2 regions of the Arthrobacter sp. NPDC058097 genome follow, and region 2 is predicted to be linked to the other one. Evidence: riboswitches for the same ligand, from Rfam matches in the RefSeq annotation. Region 2 holds a riboswitch; the other holds the start of a gene.
The links. A riboswitch is a leader RNA that binds a small molecule or an ion and turns the genes downstream of it on or off. The one in region 2 is predicted to bind thiamine pyrophosphate.

Region 1 (5,188 bases), 350 kb from region 2:
AGCTCCGCGAAGCCGAGGCCAGGCGGGCCGCGGGGGCCAAAGCGGTGCCCACGGGAGCAGCCTTCGGCCAGCAGTCGGGCGATTTCGATCCGTCCCAGCTGAACCTGCCCAAGGGCTTCGACAAGTTCATGGGCGGCAAATAGGGCGCACGGTCATGTCGGCCGGCGCCGATGTCAGACCGCTGCCATAAGGTTGGGTCATGTATAAGCAGCGGGTAGTCTTCGTCCACGGTGCCGGAAATTTCGGCTCCGCGGCGTGGCCGCGCCAGCATGGCATGGCCCTGCAGTACGACGCCCTGTTTCTGCGGCGCCACGGCTTTGACGCCGGGGCAGAACCGCTGGAGACCGATTTCGCCGAGGACGCCCGCATTGTGCTGCGGTCCTTGGCCGACGACGGCCGCGGGGCCGCCGGAGGCCACGTGGTGGCGCACTCGCAGGGCGCGATCGCAGCGATGATGGCCGCCGTCGAGCGCCCGGACCTGGTCTTTTCGCTGACGCTCGTGGAACCGGCCTGCCTGTCGCTCACCGCCGATCTGCCTGCCACCGCCGCGCACCGCGCCCTGATGGAGCCGCTGTTCGAGGTCAGGCACCAGCTCGGCGACGACGACTACGAGCGCGAATTCCTGCGACGCGCCTTCGCCGCGGACACACCGGAGCCCAGTACCCCGGAAGCGAAGCGCGCTGCGCGCCGGCTGCGCCTGCAGGCGCCGCCGTGGCAGGCGCCGCTGCAGATCGTGCCGGGTGTTCCCACCCTGGTGCTCACCGGCGGCTGGGAGCCGCTGTACGAGGAAATCGCCGGCTACCTGCGCGAGACGGGCGCCCTGCACCGCATCGCTGCCGGAGGGCACCGGCCCCACGATTCACCCGAGGGCGACCGCCACATCCGGTCGTTCATCGCCGAGGTCAGCCGGCGGCAGCAGCCCCGGGCCAGCTGACGGAGCTGCCTCTGCTAAAAACGGAGCTGCCTCTGCTAAAAAAGGTACCGGCATCCGTCCGGCCAGCCCCCAATGCCAGCCGGACGGAACCCCCTGGACGGCACCCCGAAGAGCCGTTAGTTGCGTGCCGATTCCGGAAGCCGCAGCTCCGGCAGGTACACCTTGCCGCCCGCAGCGAGAAATTCCTGGCTCTTCTCGCGCATGCCCTCCGCCATTTCTGCGAGGGCGGCTTGCGCTTCGGCTGAGCCGTATTCGTTCCGGATGTCCTGGCTGATCCGCATGGAGCAGAACTTGGGTCCGCACATCGAGCAGAAGTGAGCTGTCTTGGCGGGTTCCGCCGGCAGCGTCTCGTCGTGGAAGGACTCGGCCGTCACCGGGTCCAGCGACAGCGCGAACTGGTCGCGCCACCGGAACTCGAACCGGGCCTTGGACAGCGCATCGTCGCGCTCGTTCGCGCCGGGGTGCCCCTTGGCCAGGTCGGCGGCGTGTGCGGCGATCTTGTACGTGATGACGCCGGTCTTCACGTCGTCCTTGTTGGGCAGGCCCAGGTGTTCCTTCGGGGTGACGTAGCAAAGCATGGCCGTGCCGTAGCGGGCGATTTCGGTGGCGCCGATGGCCGAGGTGATGTGGTCGTAGCCGGGGGCCACGTCCGTGACCAGCGGGCCCAGCGTGTAGAAGGGCGCACCCTTGCAAAGTTCCTGCTGGCGCTCAACGTTTTCACGCACCAGGTGGAACGGGATGTGTCCCGGCCCCTCGACCATGACCTGGACGTCGTACTCCCATGCCCGCTGGGTCAGCTCAGCCAGGGTGTCCAGTTCGGCGAACTGCGCGGCATCGTTGGCGTCCGCCGTCGCACCCGGCCGGAGGCCGTCGCCCAGCGAGAACGCGACGTCGTACTTCGCGAAGATCTCGCAGAGCTCGTCGAAGTGGGTATACAGGAAGTTTTCCTGGTGGTGGGCAAGGCACCAGCCGGCCATGATTGAGCCGCCGCGGGAGACGATGCCGGTGACGCGGTTCGCCGTGAGCGGCACGTACCTCAGCAGCACGCCGGCGTGGATGGTCATGTAGTCCACGCCCTGTTCGCACTGTTCGATGACGGTGTCGCGGAAGATCTCCCAGGTGAGGGCGTTCGCCTCGCCGTTGACCTTTTCCAGGGCCTGGTAGATCGGCACGGTGCCGATCGGCACGGGGGAGTTGCGGATGAGCCACTCACGCGTCGTGTGGATGTCATCGCCCGTGGACAGGTCCATGACGGTGTCTGCCCCCCATTGCGTGGCCCACTGCAGCTTGTCCACCTCCTCCGCGATGGAGCTGGTGACGGCCGAGTTGCCGATGTTGGCGTTGATCTTCACCAGGAACGCTTTGCCGATGATCATGGGCTCGGATTCCGGGTGGTTGATGTTGCTGGGGATGATGGCCCGTCCGGCGGCGAGTTCGCTGCGGACCAGTTCCACATCGCAGTTTTCGCGGAGGGCCACGAAGCGCATTTCGGGGGTAATGACGCCTTGGCGCGCATAGTGCATCTGCGTCACGGTCTTGCCGTCAGTAGCACGGCGGGGCACCGGCCGTGCGCCCTTCCACTCGGCGGAAGCCGCGCCGCGGCGCACGGCTGACTTGCCGTCGTCGAGCAGGTTCCGTTCACGTCCGTCGTACGTCTCCGTGTCTGCGCGTGCCGCAATCCATTCCGAACGGAACGGGGCGAGGCCCACTACCGGGTCGCTGCCCGGACCCGCAGTGCGGTAAACCCTCAGCGGTTCATTCTGCTCGCCGTTCGGTGAAGGCTCCAAGGCGATTTCCGTTACGGGAACCCGCAGGCCGTCGCCTTCCAGGTAGGCCAGTGAATGGGATTTCAGCGACTGCGTGACACCGCCGGCTGCATTGCCGGCCGTTTCACTTTGGGCTGCATCAATTTGGGCAGGGCTCAGCTGTGATTTCTGGGTGCTCAATTTACTGCTCACTTCCTTCGCCGGCATTACCCGGACAGGTTCAACGGTCGCAGGCTGCGCCAGCCTGATCTCAGCCCCTGCAGGGGCCCCCGTGTGGTCGTAAATGAAGCTACCACAGCTGCGCCTTAGGCTGGTGTCATGGCGCACATCATCGAATTCAGCGGACCCGTGCTCACCGCGGCGGATGAGGAACGCCGCGGGCTCTGGTCCGTGGACGGGAAGCTGACGTTCGAACCTCCGGGCCAGCGGGCGGACGCCGTCCTGGACGGCTGGGTCCTGCCGGGTTTCGCCGATGCCCACTGCCACATCGGGCTGGGTCCGGGCGGGGCCGTTGACGACGACGTCGCTTACGAGCAGGCAATGACGGACCGCAACGCCGGCACCCTGCTGGTCCGGGATGCCGGGGTCGCCAGCGACACCCGGTGGCTGCAGCAGCGGGACGACACTCCGCGGATCATCAGGGCCGGCCGGCACGTTGCACGGTCCCGCCGCTACCTGAGGAACTTCGCGGTGGAAGTCGAGCCGGAGGGCCTCGTGGAGGCGGTGCGCAAGCAGGCCCGGGAAGGGGACGGCTGGGTCAAGCTGGTGGGGGACTGGATCGACCGGACCGCCGGCGACCTCGCGCCGTCGTTCCCGGCCGCGGACGTGCGGGACGCCATCCGGGCAGCCCACGACGAGGGGGCCAGGGTCACGGCGCACTGCTTCGGTGAAGACACCCTGGACGACATGCTCGACGCCGGCATCGACTGCATCGAGCATGCGACTGGCCTGCTGCCCAGGCACATCCCCCGGTTTGTCGAGCAGCAGGTGCCGATCGTGCCGACGCTCATCAATATCGCGACCTTCCCGGACATTGCCGCCCAGGCCGAGCCGAAGTTCCCGCGGTACGCTGGGCACATGCGCTCACTGTGGGCGCGCCGTCGTGAGCGCGTCCTGGAGGCCTATGAGGCCGGCGTCGAAATATATGCCGGAACGGATGCCGGCAGTGTGATTCGCCACGGCCGCATCGCAGACGAAATCCTTGAGCTGCACGCCGCCGGACTGCCGGCTGCAGCGGCGCTGGACGCGGCCTGCTGGCGTGCACGCCGCTGGCTGGGCGCCGACGCTCTGGCGGAAGGGGCCGCGGCCGATGTGGTGGTCTGCCAGGAGGACCCGCGCGCCTTGCCGGAGACTATCCGCAGCCTCACGAATGTGGTCCTGCGCGGCAAGATCGTTCATTAGGAATAAATTGAAGCTTCAAGTAATTTAGTAATGTGGAGGCCGCCGAAATCCGGTGGCCCGGACATTCGGGAGTATTCGATGACAACAGCAGACAGCAGCCAGGACTTGCTTCCTGCCAACCTCACCATGGGCACCGTCATGCTCAAGGTGGGCGACATGAAGCTCATGACCGATTACTACCAGCGCGCCCTCGGCCTCGACGTCGTTGCCGAGCAGGACGGCGGCCTCTACCTTGGCCGGCTTAAGACGCCCCTGGTCCACCTCGCTCCCGCTCCGGGCCTCAGCATCCCCGGCCGGGGTGAGGCCGGCCTCTTCCACACGGCACTCCTGTTCGAAGACCAGTCCTCGCTTGCCGCCACGGTTGCCAGCGCGGCCCAGTATGAGCCGCAGGCGTTCGTGGGCAGCGCCGACCATCTGGTGAGTGAGGCGTTCTACTTCACCGATCCGGAGGGCAACGGGATTGAGCTCTACTGGGACCGTCCGCGCGAGGCCTGGTCCTGGGAGGGCAAGAACGTCGTCATGGACAGCCTGGCACTCCCGCCCCAGCGGTATCTTCAGGACCACCTCACGCAGGAGTCCATCGAAGGCCAGCGCGGCACGGACGCAGAGGTGGGGCACGTCCACCTTCAGGTGGGCGACGTGGAGTCAGCCCACGACTTCTACGTCGGCACCCTGGGATTCGAAAAAACAGCGGGCTGGCACGGCCGGGCACTGTTTGTGTCCGCCGGCGGCTACCACCACCACATGGCCATGAATGTCTGGAACAGCCGCGGCGCCGGTCCGCGCCGGGACACCCTGGGCCTCGGCGAGGTCCTCATCGAGGTGCCTTCAGGGGACGACGTCGGCGCCCTCGCCGACCGCCTCAAGGTCGCCGGAGTCGAATCGCACCACACCGGCGCCGAGCTCCGGTTTGAGGATCCGTGGCGCAACCGCCTCCGCGTCGCCGTGCGCTAAGCGTCGCGTGCGATAAACCCGGTGCGCTAAGCCCGGCGACCCAGTTGGGTTAGGCTGACATTCGAAGGGCCCCGGCACCGCCGGGGCATGCACGCCGACGGAATGAGGACGAATCCATGGGCTTCACCGAAGT
Region 2 (5,188 bases):
GCTACCAGCCGGGCCTGACGTGGCTGCCGTGGGTCGTTCCCATGGCAGCCGGGACGGCTGCGGCCCTGGCGGTGGCGGTCTACCTGGGCCGCTCGCGGGCCAAACAGGACACGCACCGCCTGACGGCAGCGCTGAAGATCTAGGCGCCCGCCAGTCCGGCAATGTCAGGACCCGCTGACGTCAGGCTCGTGGCCTTCCTCGGTGCACAAGCAGAGCCGGTTCCCCTGGGCATCAGTGACCACCACCCAATTGGGTGCGTGGTCACTGTTCATTAAGGCCCCGGTTGCAGCAGTCTTTTCCAGGACGGGTGCCGACTCGGCCTTCGAACGGTGGACGTCCAGGTGCAGGCGGTTGTCGCTGGGCGTCGCGGTCTCCTGGAACCACACCCCGGGACCGCGGCCGTAGGGGTCCACGAGATCGCCGAAACGGCCCTTCCGGTAGCCGAGCGCGACGCGCCAGACCTCGGAAATCTCCGCGGCGTCGGCAGTGTCGATGCCGATGTCCACCGACCGGTACAGGCCGGGCTGGGCCTCAGCGCCCGCCGCCGCCGCGGCCGCGCTGACCGAGGCCGCGGCTCCGGTGTCCCGCGTGGTCACCTCGCCCCCGACGTCGTGGGAACTGAACCGGATGAACACCCGGTTGTAGCGCCAGTCCAGATCCGGATGGTGGTCCATGTCCTCGGCCACACGCCCGACGGCGGCGATCAGCTCCAGCGCAGCGGCCGCCGTCGGCGTCTTGTAGACGGTGACCAGGCCGCCCAGCCGGTAACGCCAGTCGGGAAGGCCTGCGAGCGCTTCGTCGATCTGGGGTCGGGTGAGGATGTCTTCCCTGGCGGCCACGGTGCACTCCTAGGCAGGACCTGTTGAGCCTGCCGCCGCCGGGCCGCCAGGGATGGGCGGGCTTAAAGGAACTCCGCCCGGCCCTCCATGGCCGACGAGGCCAGGGCATGCTCACGGCGCGGGATCCGCCCGGCCGCACGCGCCAGCCTACCCGCGGCGACAGCATGTTTGAAGGCCTCTGCCATGAGCGCGGGGTTCTGCGCGCGGGTGACCGCGGTTGCCAGCAGCACGGCGTCACAGCCCAGCTCCATCGCCAAAGCCGCGTCCGAGGCCGTGCCGATCCCTGCATCAAGCACCACGGGAACGGAGGCCCGAGACACGATCAGCTCGATGTTGTGCGGATTCAGGATGCCCAGGCCCGTTCCGATCGGTGCTCCCAGCGGCATCACGGCCGAGGCTCCCAGGTTTTCGAGTCGGAGTGCCAGGACGGGGTCGTCGTTGGTGTAGGCGAAGACCTTGAAGCCGCGGTTAACCAGCTGCTCGGTGGCGTCCACGAGCTCCACGGCGTCCGGCAGCAGCGTGTGCTCGTCCGCGATGACCTCGAGCTTGACCCAGTCCGTCTCCAGCGCCTCGCGGGCCAGCTCGGCCGTCATGACGGCGTCCCGGGCGGTGAAGCAGCCGGCGGTGTTGGGGAGCACGCGGATGTTGTGGTCCACCAGCAGCTGGAAGAGCGAACCCGTTTCGGCAGGCGAGTAGCGCCGCATCGCAACCGTGGTCAGCTGGGTGCCGGACGCGACCAGCGCTGAGCCGAGGCCGTCCAGGCTCGGGGCGCCCCCGGTGCCCATGATGAGCCGTGAGGTCAGCTCCACCCCGTCAATGACCAGGCTGTCTGCTGTCTCAACCAATGTTTCTGCCATCGCGCTCATCCTCCTTGGACTGCCGTGACTAGTTCTATCTCGTCGCCCTCGGCGAGGGCGGTGCTGTGCCACTGGCTGCGCGGCACGACGGCTGCATTGCGCGCCACCGCCACACCCAGTCGCTGGCCGTCGGCGGCCTGTCCGTTGGCGGACAGGCGGCGTCCCGTGACCTGGCTGACGAGCGAGGTCACTGAGGCGCCCTCGCCTACTTCCTGTTCGATACCGTTCAGAGTGATGTTCATGCTGGTTCCTTGTTCGGGTCAAATGTGACGCGTGTCATGCGGTGATGGGCTGCGCGGTGATCAGCCGGGGGCAGGGCTGAGTGCAATGTCGGGTTGCAGCGGCGCGGATTCAGCCGGGGCGGATTCAGCCGGTTCATGGAGTCCCGGGGAAAACCGGCCCGGCCGGAAGGCGGCCCAGCGCGGATCCCGAATGCCGTCCATGAGCTGGCGGCAGATCACTGCGGCCGCCGGGGTCAGCAGGACGCCGTGGCGGAAGAACCCGGTGGCGATGATGAGGCCGGCCACGTCCGTGCCGGGTTCCTGCCCGCCGGCCGGCACCCGGCCGAGCAGCGGCGCGTTGTCCGGTGTGCCCGGCCGCGCCCGCGCAGTGGCTTCGAGGAGCTCGAGCTCGGCGACCGCCGGCAGCAGGACCTGGGCGTCGCGCAGCAGCTGGTAGACACCGCCGGCGCTGGTGCCCGGCACGCCGTCCTCGCGCTGGGTGGCGCCGATCACCACCGTGCCGTCCTGGCGGGGCACGATGTAGACCGGAACGCCCCGCACCATGCCGCGGACTGTTGCGGTGAGCAGGGGCTGCAGGTGCGCGGGGACCCGCAGCCTGAGGATGTCGCCGTGGACCGGGCGCAGCGGCAGCTGCAGGCTTTCCGGCAGGTCCTGCAGCTGCGCCGCGGCCAGGCCGTTGGCCACCACCGTCTCGGCCGCCCGAACCGACCCGCCGCCGGCAAGCCGGACCCCGCTGACCCGTCCGCCGTCCCGGAGCAGGCCGGCCGCGTTGTCCCGCACCGCGTAGCCCTCCGCTGCCGCGATCTCCTGGCGATGGCCGGCCAGCCCGGCAGCAATCGCCCGGACCAGCCGGCGCGGATCCACCTGGTGGTCCGCCGGGATGTCCAGGGCACAGGAGATCGCGGGGCTGAGCAGCGGCTCCCGGGAACGTGCCTCGCGGATGGTCAGCGGCTCAACCTTCAGGCCGTGGCTCCGCTGCACGTCCCGCAGGTCCATCAGGGCGCGGCGGTCGGCCGGGTCGGCACCCACCGCAAGGGTCGGCGTCGTCAGGTATCCGGCGTCCTCGCCGGCAGTGAGTGTGGCGGCAAACTCAGGCCATCTGGCGGAGGACTCCAGCATCAGCTCCAGGAGCCCTTCCTCCTGGTAGTGCAGTTCGCTGACCGGAGCCAGCATGCCGGCCGCGGCCCAGCTTGCACCGCTGCCCGGGGCCTCATCGATGAGCACCACCGAACGGCCGGAGCGCCGTGCTTCCCAGGCGATTCCGTGGCCCACCACGCCGCCGCCGATGACGGCCACATCCGCCTCAAGACAGGTGGCGGCACAGTCCGCGCCGCTGGTTTCAGGGTTCATGAAAATCCTTCCCTACGCCGGTACTAACCGGATCAGGTCAAGCGGTCGGCTCTGACGCCCTCTCAGCCCTGCGCCTTTTATGACAGCAGTAACGGGCTCCCGCGGTACCTGCCCAGTTTAGAGGAACTAAGGTGGTTGCCATGACCCAGCACTCTGCCCACAACGCCGCCCGCCTCTACCTCTGCACCGACGCCCGCAAGGACCGCGGGGACTTTGCGGACTTCGTGGACGCGGCGTTCGCCGGCGGCGTGGACATCATCCAGTTGCGGGACAAGAGCATCGAGGCGGCCGAGGAACTCGAGCTCCTGGAAGTCGTCCATGCCGCCGCCCGCCGGCACGGCCGGCTGTGGGCGGTGAACGACCGTGCCGATATCGCGTCCATCGCCGGTGCGCCGGTGTTCCACATTGGCCAGAAGGACCTGCCGCTCCGCGCCGCCCGGAAGCTGCTGCACGATGCCACGGTCATCGGGCTGTCCACCCACAGCACGGAGCAGGTGGACGCCGCCGTCGCCGCCGCGCAGGGGCGCAGCGGCCTGGACTATTTCTGCGTGGGTCCGCTGTGGGCCACGCCCACCAAGCCCGGGCGCGCGGCCGTCGGGCTCGACCTGGTGCGCTACGCGGCGGAGGCCGTCCGCAGCGCGAACGAGGAACGGGTGGGCGGCCTGCTGCTGCCCTGGTTCGCGATCGGCGGGATCGACCGCACGAACGTGGAGCAGGTCCTGGCGGCGGGCGCCAGCCGGATCGTCGTCGTGCGCGCCATCACCGAGGCGGCTGACCCCTCGGCCGCTGCAGCAGAACTGCTCGACGCTCTGGACGCAACGGCGCCGGCAGCCGTCTCCTAAGGAAAGAGCGCCTAGCCGCTGAGGCCCAGCTGGACCATCCGCCGGGAATGGTTTTCCGCGACTTCGGCCGTGATGCCGCGCACCAGCTCGCGTGCGGTGGTGTCCGTGGCGCCCGGTTCCGCCTCGACGAACAGCTCGCTCAGAAAGGCGTTTTCGTGGCCCACGCGCTGGGCCTGCGTGATCGCTTCGCCCAGGAGCCGGCGGCCCCACAGCGCGAGCCGGGACGCCAGCCGGGGGTCGTCGGCCAGTGCTCCCTTGAGCCGTTCCCGGAGTACGGCCGTGGCCTCTTCGGATGGCTGGATCCGCTGGATGACGTATCCACGAAGCGGGCCACGGCCCGGTAGAAATCGGCGGACACTGTGTCCACCACATAGGCCTTCATCAGGGACTCGTACCAGTCCGCCGGGCGGGTCCGTTCATGGAAATGGTCCACGGCCAGCTGGAACGGCAGCATCGCGTGTTCGACGTCGACACCCATCTCCGCCAGCTTGGCGCTCACCAGCTCGTAGTGCTGGAATTCAATGACGGCGATCCTGCCGAGCACGGCGCGGTCGTGCAGCGTGGGCGAGTACCGGGCGTCCGAGGACAGCCGCTCGAACGCGGACAGCTCGCCGTATGCCATGACTCCGAACAGGTCTGCGACAAAGCGGTCGTAGCGAGCGGTGTCAGCCGAGGATGTGCCCATAATCCAAGACTAACGGCGCAATTCGGGCTAACCTGATTTTCGTGTCACATCATCGGCTCTCGCCCAGCGTCCACGAGCAGACCAACGCGCTCGCGGACGCCCTGAGCGCGCTGCGGACGGAACTGGAGCTTCCCGGGGAATTCCCCGAGGACGTGCTCAAGGAAGCCGAAGGGGCTGTTGCCGGCCGGGAATTCCCGGCCCTGGACCTGACCGGGGTGGAGTTCCTGACCATCGATCCGCCGTCGTCCACCGACCTTGACCAGGCGCTCTTCATCGAACGCCGCGGCGAGGGTTACCGGATCCTCTACGCCATCGCCGACGTCCCGTCCTTCGTGCAGCCGGGCGGCGCGCTCGACGCCGAAACCCGCCGCCG

Region 1: another riboswitch for thiamine pyrophosphate. It lies ahead of thiC (phosphomethylpyrimidine synthase ThiC); the one in region 2 lies ahead of thiO (glycine oxidase ThiO).

Annotation. Positions count from the first base shown of each region.
Region 1 covers NZ_JBHVSZ010000002.1:540,483-545,670, forward strand. Annotated here, with positions in the region: gene ffh (signal recognition particle protein) at 1-143, shown strand, start outside; gene ACFVTE_RS06375 (alpha/beta fold hydrolase) at 200-934, shown strand; gene thiC (phosphomethylpyrimidine synthase ThiC) at 1,051-2,880, opposite strand; TPP riboswitch at 2,876-2,983, opposite strand; gene ACFVTE_RS06385 (amidohydrolase family protein) at 3,019-4,101, shown strand; gene ACFVTE_RS06390 (VOC family protein) at 4,180-5,055, shown strand; gene ACFVTE_RS06395 (hypothetical protein) at 5,172-5,188, shown strand, end outside.
Region 2 covers NZ_JBHVSZ010000002.1:189,762-194,949, reverse strand. Annotated here, with positions in the region: gene ACFVTE_RS04845 (hypothetical protein) at 1-143, shown strand, start outside; gene ACFVTE_RS04840 (4a-hydroxytetrahydrobiopterin dehydratase) at 165-839, opposite strand; gene ACFVTE_RS04835 (thiazole synthase) at 902-1,696, opposite strand; gene thiS (sulfur carrier protein ThiS) at 1,702-1,938, opposite strand; gene thiO (glycine oxidase ThiO) at 1,999-3,288, opposite strand; TPP riboswitch at 3,281-3,401, opposite strand; gene thiE (thiamine phosphate synthase) at 3,429-4,130, shown strand; partial or broken gene ACFVTE_RS04815 (ferritin-like fold-containing protein) at 4,142-4,815, opposite strand; gene ACFVTE_RS04810 (RNB domain-containing ribonuclease) at 4,857-5,188, shown strand, end outside.